DNA from 3 places in the Enterobacter sp. K510 genome. Region 3 is predicted to be linked to each of the others. Evidence: predicted binding sites of a transcription regulator. Region 3 holds the regulator's gene; each other region holds the start of a gene.
The links. The regulator PurR, encoded in region 3, represses purine synthesis genes. The targets are predictions, from matches to a motif close to CANGCAAACGTTTGCNTG.
Positions count from the first base shown of each region.

Region 1: the regulator PurR is predicted to act here: its motif matches at 3,944-3,961, upstream of pyrD (quinone-dependent dihydroorotate dehydrogenase).
Region 2: the regulator PurR is predicted to act here: its motif matches at 2,607-2,624, upstream of tusA (sulfurtransferase TusA).

Region 1 covers NZ_JBNRLQ010000004.1:47,856-53,242, reverse strand. Annotated here, with positions in the region: gene rlmKL (bifunctional 23S rRNA (guanine(2069)-N(7))-methyltransferase RlmK/23S rRNA (guanine(2445)-N(2))-methyltransferase RlmL) at 1-923, opposite strand, end outside; gene ACQUTD_RS08010 (MOSC N-terminal beta barrel domain-containing protein) at 1,024-2,133, shown strand; gene zapC (cell division protein ZapC) at 2,130-2,672, opposite strand; gene pyrD (quinone-dependent dihydroorotate dehydrogenase) at 2,839-3,849, opposite strand; partial or broken gene ssuE (NADPH-dependent FMN reductase) at 4,088-4,662, shown strand; gene ACQUTD_RS07990 (sulfonate ABC transporter substrate-binding protein) at 4,655-5,387, shown strand, end outside.
Region 2 covers NZ_JBNRLQ010000005.1:254,463-259,849, reverse strand. Annotated here, with positions in the region: gene ACQUTD_RS10955 (TRAP transporter large permease subunit) at 1-582, opposite strand, end outside; gene ACQUTD_RS10950 (TRAP transporter small permease) at 593-1,102, opposite strand; gene ACQUTD_RS10945 (TRAP transporter substrate-binding protein) at 1,152-2,135, opposite strand; gene tusA (sulfurtransferase TusA) at 2,302-2,547, opposite strand; gene ACQUTD_RS10935 (7-cyano-7-deazaguanine/7-aminomethyl-7-deazaguanine transporter) at 2,733-3,398, shown strand; gene ACQUTD_RS10930 (DcrB family lipoprotein) at 3,471-4,028, shown strand; gene ACQUTD_RS10925 (MFS transporter) at 4,050-5,252, opposite strand.
Region 3 covers NZ_JBNRLQ010000004.1:308,567-313,953, reverse strand. Annotated here, with positions in the region: gene ACQUTD_RS09335 (MFS transporter) at 1-29, opposite strand, end outside; gene cydH (cytochrome bd-I oxidase subunit CydH) at 202-294, opposite strand; gene purR (HTH-type transcriptional repressor PurR) at 589-1,614, shown strand; gene punR (DNA-binding transcriptional activator PunR) at 1,631-2,542, opposite strand; gene punC (purine nucleoside transporter PunC) at 2,656-3,840, shown strand; gene cfa (cyclopropane fatty acyl phospholipid synthase) at 4,141-5,289, shown strand; gene ACQUTD_RS09305 (riboflavin synthase subunit alpha) at 5,326-5,387, opposite strand, start outside.

The sequences.
Region 1 (5,387 bases), 260 kb from region 3:
CTGAGGATTGTCCCGGTCGGGCCTTCCGGCAGCGGGTTCGTGAGTTTGGCGACGTCTTTCACCTCAAACGCGATCAGATCAGCCACACCGGCGCGACGGGCGTTGCTGCGGGCGCGCTCAATCACGCGGCTGTCGTTGTCGGAACCATAGAAACGCGAACCGTAATCCGCCAGGCCTTTACGGGCGCGTACCTGGGCTTCGGCTTTCACTTCTTTCCAGATGGCGTCGTCGTGCTGCGCCCAGCCGCCGAATCCCCAGTGCCCGCGATGCAGGCCAGGGGCACGGTCGGTGGCGTACATCGCCGCTTCGATCAACAGCGTACCGGAACCGCACATTGGATCGAGCAGCGGCGTGCCCGGCTGCCAGCCAGATCGCATCACAATGGCGGCCGCAAGGCTTTCTTTGATGGGCGCAAGGCCGGTGCCGTCACGGTAGCCGCGCTGGTGCAGGCCTTCGCCGCTCAGATCCAACGCGATATGCGCAGTATCTTTATTCAGCCAGACGTTGATACGCAGATCGGGCTTTTCACGATCGACGTTCGGGCGTTCCAGATTTTTGCGCGTGAAGCTGTCGACGATGGCGTCTTTGACCTTGAGCGCGCCGTACTGGCTGTTACGGATGGTGTCGTTCAGGCCGCTGAAGTGCACTGCAAAGGTCGCGCCGGGGCTGAAAATCTCCGTCCAGTCTATCGCCTGCACCCCGAGATAGAGATCAAGGTCGCTGTACACCTTGCACTCGCTCATCGGCATCATGATGCGCGAAGCCAGACGACTCCACATCAGGCTCTGGTAGACAAGCCGGGTGTCCCCCTCAAAATGGACACCACCCTGAACCACCTGGACGTTTTGCCCGCCCAGGTTTTCCAGTTCAGTTTTTAACAGCTCTTCCAGCCCGCGGGCCGTACTGGCAAACAGAGAAATCATATCGTCACTTATTCACTTAGAAAATTGTTGCGCATTATAGCTAATCTCAACGCTATGTCATAAAGTTGAGCGCTTATTTCCAGATTCTGAAGAGGATGGCGTGGCAACCTTATCGCGGCTTTTTATTCATCCGGTTAAATCAATGCGCGGCACCGGTCTTACCCATGCGCTGGCGGACAGCAGCGGCCTGGCGTTCGATCGTATATTTATGGTCACTGAACCCGACGGCACCTTCATTACCGCCCGTCAGTTTCCCGCGATGGTACGCTTCACGCCAGCCCTGTTACCCGATGGGCTGCACCTCACCGCCCCCGATGGCAGCAGTGCGCTGGTGCGTTTTGCGGATTTTGACCCGCAACCAGAACCCACTGAAGTCTGGGGCAACCATTTTACGGCCTTTATTGCGCCTGCGGCCATCAACCAGTGGCTGAGCGGTTTTTTCGCCCGTGAGGTGCAACTCCGCTGGGTTGGCCCGCAGCCAACGCGCCGGGTAAAACGCTTTGAAAGCGTGCCGCTCTCTTTTGCCGACGGCTTTCCCTATCTGCTGGTCAACGACGCCTCGTTACGGGATCTCCAGCAGCGCTGCCCCGCCAGCGTACAAATTGAGCAGTTCCGGCCCAACCTGGTGATCAGCGGCGCCGCCGCCTGGGAAGAAGACGGCTGGAAAGTGGTGCGCATCGGCGAGGTGATTTTCGATGTGGTTAAACCCTGCAGCCGTTGCGTATTCACCACCGTCAGCCCCGAGCGCGGGCAAAAGCATCCGTCGGGAGAACCGCTCGCCACCTTACAGAGTTTCCGTACCGCACAGGATAATGGCGATGTGGATTTCGGCCAGAACCTGATCGCCCGCAACAGCGGCGTGATCCGCGTCGGCGATGAAGTCACGGTGCTGGCCCGCGCGCCGGGAAAAATCTATGGTGCAGGAAACGTTGCTGAAACGCTTAACGTCGATAAAGCGGATCCCTCAGGCGTCAGCATTGATTTTCAGGGACAGCAATTTACCGGTAATAATCAACAGGTATTACTCGAACAACTGGAAAGTCAGGGGATCCGTGTACCCTACTCCTGCCGGGCGGGTATCTGCGGCTGTTGCCGGATCCGTTTAGTCGAGGGGGAAGTCAGTGCGCTGAAACAGTCGGCAATCAGTGAGGATGGCACCATTCTGAGCTGTAGCTGCATCCCCAGAACGGCGCTGAAACTGGAACCTTAAACCGCCTGTTCGAGGCTGAAGCTGGCGGCAATCGGCTGCGGCTTCAGCCGGTCATTCATCACTTTGATGGCATCGCCAAGCTGCATGGTACGCCCGGCAATCACTACACCCGGCTGCGCCAGCAGACAGAGCGCGGCGTTATCGCCCGGTTCGACCACCAGCAGATTCACCTGCTCTGCGGTGTCGCTCAGCCAGACGCTGGCGGCTTCGCCCTGCAGCGGCGTCCAACGGTCGTTATGCGCTAAGAAGTGCCAGCTTTTCGGCATTTGCGGTTTCAGAAAACGGATGGCCACCAGCGCATTCAGCACCAGCTCCGCCTGCTGTTCACGGCTTAAATCCAGATAGCGGCATTTTTCTTCGAAAGAGAAATAGAGCGCGGCATCTTCCACGCAAAAACCGGTCGGCGCGAAAGCATCGGGGGTTAACATGCGACGGGGAAAACGGGACCGAAATAACATGCCATTGGCCAGATCGAGCATCATACGATCGTGCTCTTCATCAAAATACCAGCGCCAGTTATCGTCAGGTTTAATTCGCATCTTCCTCTCCCGTCCGCAAGCGTCCTGTTGCTTATTTATCCATTTTGCCGCTTCGCTTATTGTGTAAATAATAAAAGACCACAATGTTTAAATAAGCAACAACGACGGAATATAAAACAACCAGGGCAGGAAATAAAGCCCTGGTTGTCATTTAGCGGGATAAACGTCAGATATGGGTGACAATTTCTTTAATCAGCGGCGGGCCTTTGAAAATAAAGCCCGAATAGATTTGTACCAGCGTTGCGCCGGCTGCCATTTTTTCCCTGGCGGCGATCACCGAATCGATTCCGCCGACGCCGATAATTGGCAGACGGCCATTCAGCTCAAGCGCTAAACGCCTGATAATTTCTGTGCTTTTTAATTGCAACGGACGGCCGCTTAACCCACCCGTTTCATCGCCATGCTTCATGCCCTGCACCAGCGATCGTTCCAGCGTAGTATTGGTGGCAATAACACCATCAATATTATGGCGAACTAAACTATCAGCCACCTGGATCAATTCTTCTTCGCTCAGATCGGGAGCAATCTTGACTGCCACCGGAACATATTTGTGATGGATATTCTGCAATTCGCTTTGCTTATTCTTGATTGCCAGCAGCAAATCATCCAGCGCTTCGCCATATTGCAGTGAACGCAAACCAGGTGTGTTAGGCGAGGAAATATTAATCGCGATATACCCGGCATAAGCATAGACTTTCTCCATGCAAATCAGGTAGTCATCCTTCCCCTGCTCCACCGGCGTGTCTTTATTTTTGCCGATATTAATACCCAGCACACCGTCAAAATGCGCTTTTTTAACGTTCTCCACCAGGTTATCAACGCCCAGGTTATTAAAGCCCATGCGGTTGATTAAGCCTTCAGCTTCCACAAGGCGGAAAATACGCGGTTTATCGTTACCGGGTTGCGGACGTGGCGTTACGGTGCCGATTTCAATTGCGCCAAATCCCATCGCGCCGAAGGCATCAATACATTCACCATTCTTATCAAGACCCGCCGCCAGGCCAAGCGGATTCTTGAAGGTCAGCCCCATGCAGGTGACGGGTTTTACCGGCACATTCTGGCGCACCAGTGCTTCAAATGGCGTACCGGACACCCGGCGTAATTGCTGAAAGGTCACTTCATGAGCGCGCTCAGGATCGAGCTGAAAAAGGGCTTTACGAACGAAGGGGTAGTACATGAACTCTCCTGGATTCCCGGTGTGCAAACCGGGGGCGTATTATGTTTCATCCCGCGGCGAAAGGGAATTGACCTGCGGCAAAAAAACCCGCAAAAGGGCAAACGTTTACCTCTCCGTCTTTTCTTATGCCAGTTTTTGGCAATTCTTGTTCAGATAAATCATTTAGTGGAATAAAAACACTCTGGCAAATTGTTATCAATGTTAGATAAAAGCAAACATTTGGTTATAAGGAGTCAGTATGCGTGTAGTGACATTAGCGGGAAGCCCGCGTTTCCCCTCGCGCTCCAGCGCCCTGCTGGAATACGCCCGCGAAAGCTTAAGCGACCAGGGGATCGAGGTCTGCCACTGGCATCTGCATAACTTCGAGCCGGAAGATTTGCTCTATGCACGTTTTGACAGCCCCGCGCTGCTGGCGCTGAACGAACAGTTAACGGATGCTGACGGACTGATTGTCGCCACGCCCATCTATAAAGCCTCTTTTCCGGCGCGCTAAAAACGCTGCTTGATCTGCTTCCGGAGCGCGCGCTGGCGGGGAAAGTCGTGTTACCGCTGGCGACCGGCGGCAGCATCGCCCATATGCTGGCGGTAGATTACGCCCTGAAACCGGTCCTGAGCGCCCTGAGCGCGCAGGAAATTTTGCAGGGGGTATTCGCTGATGATAGCCAGATCGCCGATTACCAGCATAAAGCCACCTTCAGCCCGCATCTGCAGGCCCGCCTCGATAGCGCGCTGGAAACCTTTACCCAGGCGCTGCACCGCCTTGAGCCGAAAGCCCCGCCGATCAGTGATACGCAAGGAGTCGCCCATGTTTAACCTTTTCAAATCCCGCGCCCAGTGGCTGGCGCTCAGCGGCATGTTAACGCTCTCCGCCTGGTCGCAGGCGGCGGAAACGGCCCCGGACGCGCTGCGCATTGGCTATCAGAAAGGCAGCGTCAGCATGGTGCTGGCGAAAAATCATCAGCTACTGGAAAAACGTTACCCGGACACCAAAATCTCCTGGGTGGAGTTCCCTGCCGGCCCGCAGATGCTCGAAGCCCTGAATATCGGCAGTATTGATCTGGGCAGCACCGGGGATATTCCGCCTATCTTTGCCCAGGCCGCCGGGGCGGATCTGCTGTATGTCGGCGTTGAGCCGCCGAAGCCGAAAGCGGAAGTGATCCTCGTGCCGGAAAACAGCCCGATCAAAACCGTCGCCGATCTGAAAGGCCATAAGGTGGCGTTCCAGAAAGGTTCCAGTTCTCACAACCTGCTGCTGCGCGCCCTGCAACAGGCAGGACTGAAATTCACCGATATACAGCCAACCTATCTGACGCCTGCCGATGCGCGCGCCGCGTTTTCGCAGGGCAATGTGGACGCCTGGGCCATCTGGGATCCCTATTATTCCGCAGCCCTGTTACAGGGTGGCGTGCGGGTGCTGAAAGACGGCACCGATTTGAAGCAGACAGGTTCGTTTTATCTCGCCTCCCGTCCCTATGCTGAAAAAAATGGCGCTTTTATTCAGGGCGTTCTGGATACCTTCAGCGAAGCAGATGCGTTAA
Region 2 (5,387 bases), on a different contig from region 3:
GGCGAAACCAAGGCACATAACCATCAGGCTGACGCCCAGTAATAGCCCCGGCAGCACACCGGCGATAAACAGCGTGGCGATAGAGACCGTGCCGCCTGCCGCCAGCGAGTAAATCACCGAGTTATGGCTGGGCGGAATAAGGATCGCCTGGACCGAGCCGCTGGCGGTCACTGCCGCCGCGTAATCACGGGGATAGCCCTTCTTTTCCATCTCCGGGATCATCACGCTGCCGATCGAGGCGGTATCGGCCACCGAGGAGCCGGAAATCGCGCCGAAAAAGGTGGAGGCGACGATATTCACCAGCGACAGGCCGCCGCGAATAAAGCCGACGAAGATATAGGCAAAATTCACCAGCCGTTTAGCAATGCCTCCTTCCGCCATGATCGCGCCGGCGAGAATAAAGAACGGTATCGCCAGCAGGGTAAATTTGTTCACCCCGCTGGTGATCTGGATCATCAGCGCCTCAAGGGGTAAATCGATCCACAGCGCGCCTGCGACGGCGCTCAGGCCGACGGCAAAGGCCACCGGCATCCCCAGCGCCAGCAGAATGGCGAGGGTGAACAACAACACAAATGCATCCATCTCTCACCTCTTAGCCATGGTTACCAATCAGCACTACCGGACGGTTCTCCTGGGAACCGAACAGCAGCCGCTCAATCACAAACAGGATCAGGATCGCCGAGCCAATGGGCAGCGGCAGATAGCTCTCCCCGGAAGTCAGCACCGGGAATTCCGCTACCGGCTGCTCCCACAATTCCATACACAGTAAATAGCTGTACCAGAAGATCAGGCCGGAGATGAGCAGCATCAGCAGATCCACCACCCGCGCGCAAACATTTTTCAGCGCCAGCGGCAGACGGTCGGTCAGCATGTTGACGGCGATATGCGATCCGGCGCGATAACCCACCGCCGCGCCGATAAAAGTGAAGGTCACCATACAGATAATGGCGACCGGCTCCGGCCATGACTCGCCGCGGTTAAGCACGTAGCGCGAGAAAATGCCGATGGGGATGACAATGGTCATCACCAGCAGGGAAATCCCCGCCACTGTCATGGCGAGCAGGTACAGGCGATCCATCCACTTCAGGTAGATTTCGGACATACGTCCTCCACAAGGCGTTATGCGCCAGCGGACGGCTGGCGCAGCAGAATTACTTCACATCCGCGATGGCTTTCATCAGATCCTGGTGTTTGTCGCCATACTGCGCGCGCACCGGCTCTGTCGCCTTCACAAAGACCGCCTTGTCGATTTCCTGGAATTTCACGCCGCCAGCTTTCATTTTCGCGACCGCGTCGGCGTTATACGCCTGCCACAGCGTGCGCTGTTCGGCCTGGGCTTCACGGGCGAGGGTGAGGATTTTCTGCTGATCGTCGGCGCTGAGTTTGTCCCATTTCACTTTGGAATAGAGCAGCATTTCCGGGGTAATAAAGTGACCGCTCAGGGTGTAATTCTTGGCGATCGGCAGGTAGTTATGGGCCACAAAGGTTGGTGGATTGTTTTCCGCGCCGTCGATAACGCCGGTCTGCATGCCGCTGTACACTTCACTTACCCCCATCGCCACCGCGTTCGCGCCCATTGCTTTCAGGGTCGCCAGCGCCACCGGGCTGCCCTGCACGCGGATCTTCATCCCTTTCAGCGCTTCAGGCGTGGTGACGGGCGTCTTGGTGATCAGGTTACGGGTGCCGGAATCCATCCAGCCAAGAAACACCAGCCGCGATTTCGGGTTGTTAGTCAGCTTTTCGCCGATGCTTTTGCCGATATCGCCGTCGATCACTTTATGCATATGGTCTTCATCGCGGAAAACGTACGGCAGGGTGAAAACTTCGATGTCCGGCAGAATGGCGGCGACCGGCGCCATCGAGACGCGGATCATGTCGATTGCTCCCATCTGCGCCTGTTCAATCATCTGCTTTTCATCCCCTAATACGCCGCCGGGGAAGACTTTAATTTCTAATTTGCCATCGGTTTGCTGTTTGAGTTTTTCGCCCATGTTCTGCACGGCCACCACGTTCGGGTAGCCCTGCGGATGCACGTCGGCGGCTTTGATCACCTGCGCCATCACGGCAGGGGCAAACAGTAATGACGCGGTGGACAGGCACAGCGAAGCCAGTAACGGCTTGAGGGTCGTTTTCATCGGGTCAGCTCCAGGGTAGGGTCAGCGGTAAAACTGTGTTTTATTTTTACGCTTAGAAATTAGCCTGGGTTGTGACGGGCAGGGGTGAAGCGGTTCACAAAAGCGCTAAAATAATGAAACGGAGGTTTAACAATGTGACAACAGGGGTTCTTTTTGTGGTCAGCGGCTAGTCGCCTTTACGCAGCAGATAGCGATAAGGCAGCGATTCTGTCTCCTGCGCCACAAGTTCATGCTCCATAAAACGGCAGAAACCGGGGATGTCGCGCGTGGTCGCCGGATCGTCGGCAATAATCAGCAGGGTTTCGCCCGCCTGCATGCTGCGCACGGTTTTGCGCACCATCATGACAGGTTCCGGGCAACGCAGCCCCAGGGCATCAAGGGTGTGGTCAGGTGTGGTAAACAGATCGCTCATGGTTGTCTCATCCGGTCAAAAACCGCATTAGTTTACGCCGCCATTTTTGTGACGCAAGTCAGGTTAACGATTGCGTGAAAATTAGCCATTGCAATGGTGATTTAAAGCAGTATCATGCGGCGGCTTTATAAAATTACGTTGCATTAATTGGGTTCCCTAACCCCAACCACTAAAAAGGTCACAATATGTCGCAGTTCTCTCAATCCCAGCGCGTAAAAGCGTTGTTCTGGTTATCGCTATTCCATTTACTGGTGATCACTTCCAGTAACTATCTGGTGCAGTTGCCAATCACCATTTTTGGTTTCCACACCACCTGGGGCGCGTTCAGCTTTCCGTTTATATTCCTCGCCACCGATCTCACCGTGCGTATTTTTGGCGCGCCGCTGGCCCGACGCATTATCTTTGCCGTGATGATCCCGGCGCTGGTGGTGTCGTATATCATTTCGTCGCTGTTTTATATGGGTAGCTGGCAGGGATTCGGCGCGCTGGCGCATTTCAACCTGTTTGTCGCCCGTATCGCCGCCGCCAGCTTTATGGCCTATACGCTGGGGCAGATCCTCGACGTACGCGTCTTTAACCGCCTGCGCCAGAGCCGCCACTGGTGGCTTGCGCCGACGGTTTCCACCATCTTCGGTAACGCCAGCGATACCATCGCCTTCTTCTTTATCGCCTTCTGGCGCAGTCCGGATGCCTTTATGGCGCAACACTGGATGGAAATCGCGCTCGTTGACTACAGCTTTAAGGTGCTTATCAGCCTGGTCTTCTTCCTGCCGATGTACGGCGTACTGCTTAATATGTGCCTGAAAAGACTGGCAGATAAATCTGAAATTCCGGCGTTGCAGGCCAGTTAAAGGTACGCCTGATAACTTGTGATAAGATTGACGAATGAGCCGTTATGGCCGTTTATCGAAAGGAAGAAGTCAATGCGCAATCTGGTTAAATATGTCGGTATTGGCCTGCTGGTAATGGGGCTGGCGGCCTGTGACAACAATGATAAAGCGACTCCGGCGCAGGCTGCGTCGGCGGAAGCCAATGCCACCGGTCAGCCAGTGACGCTGCTGGACGGCAAGCTGAGTTTCTCGCTGCCCGCAGACATGACCGATCAGAGCGGCAAACTGGGCACCCAGGCTAACAACATGCACGTCTACTCTGACGCGACCGGCCAGAAAGCGGTGATTGTCATTGTCGGCGATAACAGCAACGAAGAGCTGTCCGTGCTGACCAAACGTCTGGAAGATCAGCAGCGCAGCCGCGATCCGCAGCTGCAGGTAGTGACCAACAAATCCATCGACGTGAAAGGCCAGAAAATGCAGCAGCTCGACAGCATTATCTCTGCCAAAGGCCAGACTGCCTGGTCTTCCGTGGTGCTGGGTAAAGTGGATAATAAATTGCTGACCATTCAGGTCACGCTGCCGGCAGAAAACCAGCAGCAGGCGCAAACGGCAGCCGAGAACATTATCAACACCATCGTGCTGAAATAAGTCTCTGCCGGACAGGCATAGTTAAACAACGGTCTCCACAGGAGGCCGTTTTTTTAACCGCCATGCCAGCAACAGCGCCACCGCCACCAGCCCCGCAGCCGCCAGATAGATCACCGATACGCCCGCCCATGCCATCAACAGCCCGGCCGCCGGTCCTGTCACCCCCAGCGAAAGATCCATAAATACCGTATAGGTCGCCAGCGCCGCGCCCTGATTCTGTTGCGGCACGGCCTTCACTGCCACCACGCCCAGCGCCGGGAAGACCAGCGAAAAACCCGCCCCCGCCAGCAGTACACCGATTTTTGCCATCCAGGGATCGACAGCCAGCCCCACCAGTACCAGGCCGAGGGTTTCCACCACGAAACAGACCATCGCCACGTTCAGCCCGCCGACGCGGTTAACGGTATTGGGGAAAAACAGCCGTGTGCCGACAAAGGCACAGCTGAACAGCGTTAAGGCGAAGGCCGCGCCATCCCAGCCACGGGCGTCGTAAAACAGGGTGATAAAGGTGGCGATGACGCCAAAACCGGCAGAGCCGAGCGCCAGCGCCATGCCGTACAGCCAGACCCGCCCCAGCACGGCGCGAAACGGCAGCGGCTTGCCTTTGCTGACCTTCACCGCCGGACGGCTCAGGGCAAACAGTAGCGCCGTTACCGCCACCGCCATGATAATGGCCGCCAGCCCCGTCAGCCCGGTGTAGTGGTAGCAGAGCACCCCCAGCGGCGCGCCAATCGCCATCGCCCCGTAAGACGCAATACCGTTCCACGAAATCACTTTTCCGATATGCAGCGATCCCACCACGCCGACGCCCCACAGCGTAGCCCCGGTCCCGGCAAAACTCTGCCCGATGCCGAGGATCACCCGGCCCAGGCACAGCAGCAATAAACAGACCACCGGCGTGGCGGCGCTCAGCCCCGCCAGCAGATAAAACAGGCCGCTCAGCACGCAGCCGCACAGACCGAAGACGACAATCTTTTTCGGGCCGAACAGATCGGCGTAACGCCCGGCATGAGGACGACTCACCAGGGTGGCAAAATATTGCAGGCTGATCACCAGTCCCGCCCAGAAGGCGCTAAATCCCATCACATCATGGACATAGCCGGGCAACACTGCCAGCGGCAGGCCGATAGTCAGATAACTGGCGAAGTTAAAAATAACGACAGAGATAATGCGCAGGTTGAGGCGCAATCCGTTCAGCGCCGGTTCGGCAACGGGTTCAGGCATGGAACTCACCACATTTTTTACAACAGTGTTTCACTATTATCATGATGACGGCTGAAAATCAGCAGCAGATTCAGATAATGCACGTCATACGAAGCCCCGCTAACGCACTACACTTAGCGGGCACAGCGAAAAAAG
Region 3 (5,387 bases):
AGTGACAGCAGGGGAAAATTTATCTTCATTATTACATGACTCCAGTAATGCGATGGCGTACAGAGCGCCTCGCGGTGAAGTCAAAAGCATGACATTAATCACAAAAAAACAGAAGTTAATGAAGTGACAAAAGATTATTGCAAATTTGATAACAATCGGCGGGAATGAAAAAGAGAGGGAGAGCGCTCTCCCTGCTCTGGATCAATTAAAAGCGGCAGTCATTGCGCCAGCAACGATCAGGCTGAGCACGATTACGGTAGTAAACAGCGAATACTTCAGATTGCTATCCATCATTTTTTCTCCTTTGTTAACCCCCACAAAAAGTGAGATTGCTCATTTTTGCACAGTTAAACGCAAAAATCTTCTCTGTTTTAGATTGATAACCATTTTTAGGCTTCCCCTTTTCATCAAGATCAGCCAGAATTCCACGCTAAATTTATTCGCGTACCGGCCACTGACCCCTCCTGACGTCCTGTGTTGTTTTCCCGGCGTATCGCAACCTGAAAATGTTGCGCGAAGGGTTTTTTAAGGCAAACGTTTACCTGTAGCAGTATCAGGAGCTTAAGATATGGTCTGGAGTGAGATCTAATGGCAACAATTAAAGATGTAGCGAAACGCGCAAACGTTTCCACTACAACCGTATCACATGTTATTAACAAAACCCGTTTTGTTGCGGAAGAAACGCGCAACGCGGTGTGGGCAGCTATCAAAGAGCTGCATTATTCCCCGAGCGCGGTGGCGCGCAGTCTGAAGGTTAACCATACCAAGTCGATTGGCTTGCTGGCGACCAGCAGCGAAGCGCCCTACTTTGCCGAAATCATTGAAGCTGTTGAGAAAAACTGCTTCCAGAAGGGCTATACCCTGATCCTCGGCAACGCCTGGAACAATCTTGAAAAGCAGCGCGCTTATCTGTCGATGATGGCGCAAAAGCGCGTCGACGGCCTGATGGTGATGTGTTCTGAATACCCGGACCCGCTGTTGCGCATGCTGGAAGAGTACCGTCATATCCCGATGGTGGTGATGGACTGGGGCGAAGCGAAAGCGGACTTTACCGATTCGGTGATCGATAACGCCTTTGAAGGCGGCTATATGGCGGGCCGGTATCTGATCGAACGCGGCCACCGTGAAATCGGCGTCATTCCGGGCCCGCTTGAGCGTAACACCGGCGCGGGCCGTCTGGCGGGCTTTATGAAAGCGATGGAAGAAGCGCTGATTAAGGTGCCGGAAAACTGGATCGTGCAGGGCGACTTTGAGCCGGAATCCGGCTACCGCGCCATGCAGCAGATCCTCTCCCAGCCGCATCGTCCGACCGCAGTCTTCTGCGGCGGCGACGTGATGGCGATGGGCGCGCTCTGCGGGGCTGATGAAATGGGTCTGCGCGTGCCGCAGGACGTGTCGCTGATTGGTTATGACAACGTGCGCAACGCCCGTTTCTTCACCCCGGCGCTGACCACCATTCACCAGCCGAAAGACTCGCTGGGCGAAACGGCCTTCAATATGCTGATGGACAGGATCGTCAGCAAGCGTGAAGAGTCGCAATCCATTGAGGTGCACCCGCGTCTCATCGAACGCCGCTCGGTCGCCGACGGCCCGTTCCGCGACTATCGCCGCTAAGCCTGCCGGGAGCCAGTCACTCTGGCTCCCGCAACCACTCTTTATTCAGCGTCTCGCTGTCTCCTAAATAATCCAGCAGCCAGCTTAAGGCGGGCGAATTATCCTTTTGCTGCCACGTCAGGCAACAGGCGGCATCCGGGAAGGGATTTTCAAGCGGCAGCGCCACCCACTCTCCGCGATCAAGCCAGGGCCTGGCAAAATGCGCCGGTACCATGCCGATACACAATCCCGCCGACAAACAGGCCGCCGAGGATTCCCAATCGGGCGCGATGATGCGCCGCTGGTTATCCAGCAGCCAGGTAATACGCTTGGGCAGCGAGCGGGAGGTGTCCTCGCGCACCAGCGACGGCCAGTTGCGCAAGGTGTCATCGCTCAGCGGCCCGTCCATCGCCGCCAGCGGGTGTTCACGGGATACCACGCACTTCCAGCTCAATTTCCCCATATCCCGGAAGGCGTAGCGCCCGCCCACCGGCACCGCCTGGGTCGCGCCAATCGCCAGTTCCACGCGGCCATCCGCCAGCGCGTCCCACACGCCGTTGAATACTTCCTGAAAGACGATCAGCTCCACATCCTGAAAGTGGCGGTAGAAATCGACGATCATTTGCCTGCTACGTTCGGGCTTAACGATATTGTCCACCGCGATGGATAACTGCCCCCGCCAGCCGTTGGCGATCTGCTGACACTGCTGACGGGTGATCTGCATTTTTTTGATAACAGATCGCCCTTCCTTTAAAAACCAGCGTCCGGCGGGAGTAAGCACCACGTCACGGTGACGGCGCTCGAACAGTGGCACCGCCAGCCACTCTTCCAGCTGCCGCACCGTATAGCTCACCGCCGATGGGACCCGGTGGAGTTCCTGCGCGGCGGCGCTGAAGCTGCCGGTTCGTGCCACCGCATCAACCACTTCCAGTGAATATTCTGACCACATGTTCTGCCTGCAAATTTTTTGAATGCAATGTGCAAATATTAGCGTTTCACAACCGTCATTGCACTCCCTACACTCTGCCGCTCTGCTCACCTGCCAAAACAAGAGAACGTGACATGAAACCTGGAAAAGGATTTTTAGTCTGGCTGGCGGGGTTAAGCGTACTGGGCTTTCTGGCTACAGATATGTATTTACCCGCCTTCGCCGTTATTCAGAATGATCTTCAAACCCCGGCGGCTGCTGTCAGCGCCAGCCTGAGTCTGTTTTTAGCCGGATTTGCGGTTGCGCAACTGGCGTGGGGTCCGCTGTCCGATACTTATGGTCGCCGCCCGGTGCTGTTAAGCGGTCTGGCGCTCTTTGCCGTCGGCTGTCTGGGCATGCTGTGGGTGCGCGACGCCACCTGGCTGCTGGTGCTGCGTTTTATCCAGGCGATCGGCGTCTGCGCCGCCGCCGTCACCTGGCAGGCGCTGGTGACGGATCACTATCCGGCACACCGCACTAATCGTATCTTCGCCACCATTATGCCGCTGGTGGGTCTCTCTCCGGCCCTTGCGCCGCTGCTGGGCAGCTGGATCCTCGCGCATTTTTCCTGGCAAATGATTTTTATGACGCTGTTTGTCATTACGCTGGTGCTGATGCTGCCCGCGCTGCGCCTGAAGCCGGTGGTAAAAAAAACCACCAGCAGCGACGTGCCGCTGACCTTTGCCACCCTGCTCCGTTCCCGGGATTACCGCGGTAACGTGCTGATCTACGCCGCCTGCTCCGCCAGCTTCTTCGCCTGGCTGACCGGCTCGCCCTTTATCCTCAGCGAAATGGGCTACGGCCCGGCGGCCATTGGCCTGAGCTATGTGCCGCAAACCATCGCCTTTCTGATCGGCGGCTATGGATGCCGCGCAGCGCTGCAAAAGTGGCAGGGTAAAAAGTTACTGCCGTGGCTGCTGGTGTTCTACGGTCTGAGCGTGGCGGGTACCTGGATAGCCGGGCTGGTGGCGGGTCAATCCCTCACTGCGCTGCTGGTGCCCTTCTGCGTGATGGCAATGGCGAACGGCGCCATTTATCCCATTGTGGTGGCCCAGGCGCTGCGCCCGTTCCCGCAGGCGACCGGACGTGCGGCGGCGCTGCAAAATACCCTGCAACTGGGGCTCTGTTTCCTTGCCAGTCTGGTGGTGTCCGCGCTTATCGGCACGCCGCTGTTGACCACCACCAGCGTAATGCTGATCACCGTATTACTGGCCGCTGCCGGTTACCGGATGCAGCGTCATGGTGTAACAGACGCGGATGCTGAAACCGCCTCTGCATAGTTCACCGGGCAACTATGTTACAAACCAGTGATTAGGTTGCTAAGAATTTACTATTGTATCTGCCGGATCTGAGGCCTATACTCATTTCCGGCACATATAATTACGATAAATATTATGCAGTAACAGGCGCAGGATGACGCCTCTCTCACCACGGATGGCCTTTTCGGCAAGGGTAATCTCCCTTCCTCTGTTCTACGTCGGATTTCTGGCTCGCGGACCATTCCGTGAGATTTCTCACAAACCCTAAAAAGCGACTACGCTGTTTGAAGGTTCTGATCACATACAGGTGATGGAGAAGCTATGAGTTCATCGTGCATAGAAGACGTTAACATACGGGATGATGACTGGTTTCGTATCGTAAGCGAACTGCTTGGCCGGGCGGGGATCACAATCAACGGTTCGTCCCCGGCAGATATTCAGGTCAAAAATCCTCATTTTTTTAAACGCGTGCTGCAGGAAGGATCGCTGGGGCTGGGTGAAAGTTATATGGACGGCTGGTGGGATTGCGAACGGCTGGACATTTTCTTCAACAACGTCCTGCGTGCCGGTCTTGAAAACCAGCTCCCGCACCATCTCAAAGATACACTGCGTATAGCGGGCGCCAGATTATTTAATTTGCAGAGCAAGCGCCGGGCATGGATCGTCGGCAAAGAGCATTACGATTTGGGTAATGATCTGTTCAGCCGCATGCTGGATCCGCAAATGCAATACTCTTGCGCCTACTGGAAGGATGCCACGACGCTGGCAGACGCCCAGCTTGCCAAGCTAAAACTGATTTGCGAAAAGCTACAGCTCCAGCCCGGAATGCGTGTGCTCGACATCGGCTGTGGCTGGGGTGGGCTTGCGCAGTACATGGCGCAGCACTATGACGTCAGCGTGGTGGGCGTGACGATTTCTGCGGAACAGCAAAAAATGGCGCAGGAACGCTGTCAGGATCTCGATGTGACTATTTTGCTCCAGGATTATCGCGATCTTAACGAGCAGTTTGACCGCATCGTCTCTGTCGGCATGTTCGAACACGTTGGTCCTAAAAACTACGCCACCTATTTTGAGGTTGTCGATCGCAATCTGAAACCTGACGGCCTGTTTTTACTGCACACTATCGGCTCGAATAAAACCGACCACCACGTCGATCCCTGGATCAATAAGTACATCTTCCCTAACGGCTGCCTGCCGTCGGTGCGGCAGATCGCCACCGCCAGCGAGCCGCATTTTGTGATGGAAGACTGGCATAACTTCGGTTCGGATTATGATAAAACGCTGATGGCCTGGCACAGCCGTTTTCAGGCCGCCTGGCCGGAGATTGCCGGCAATTATTCTGATCGTTTCAGAAGGATGTTCAGCTACTATCTCAATGCCTGTGCGGGGGCGTTCCGCGCGCGGGATATTCAGCTCTGGCAGGTGGTGTTCAGCCGGGGCGTGGAAAACGGCCTGCGTGTGGCGCGTTGATAAAAAACCCCGGCTTGCCGGGGTTTTTTGTGGAATTTACTCGTCGCGCTCAACCACCACCACCCGGGCCGCCATTACGCGTTCGACGGTGTCCACCA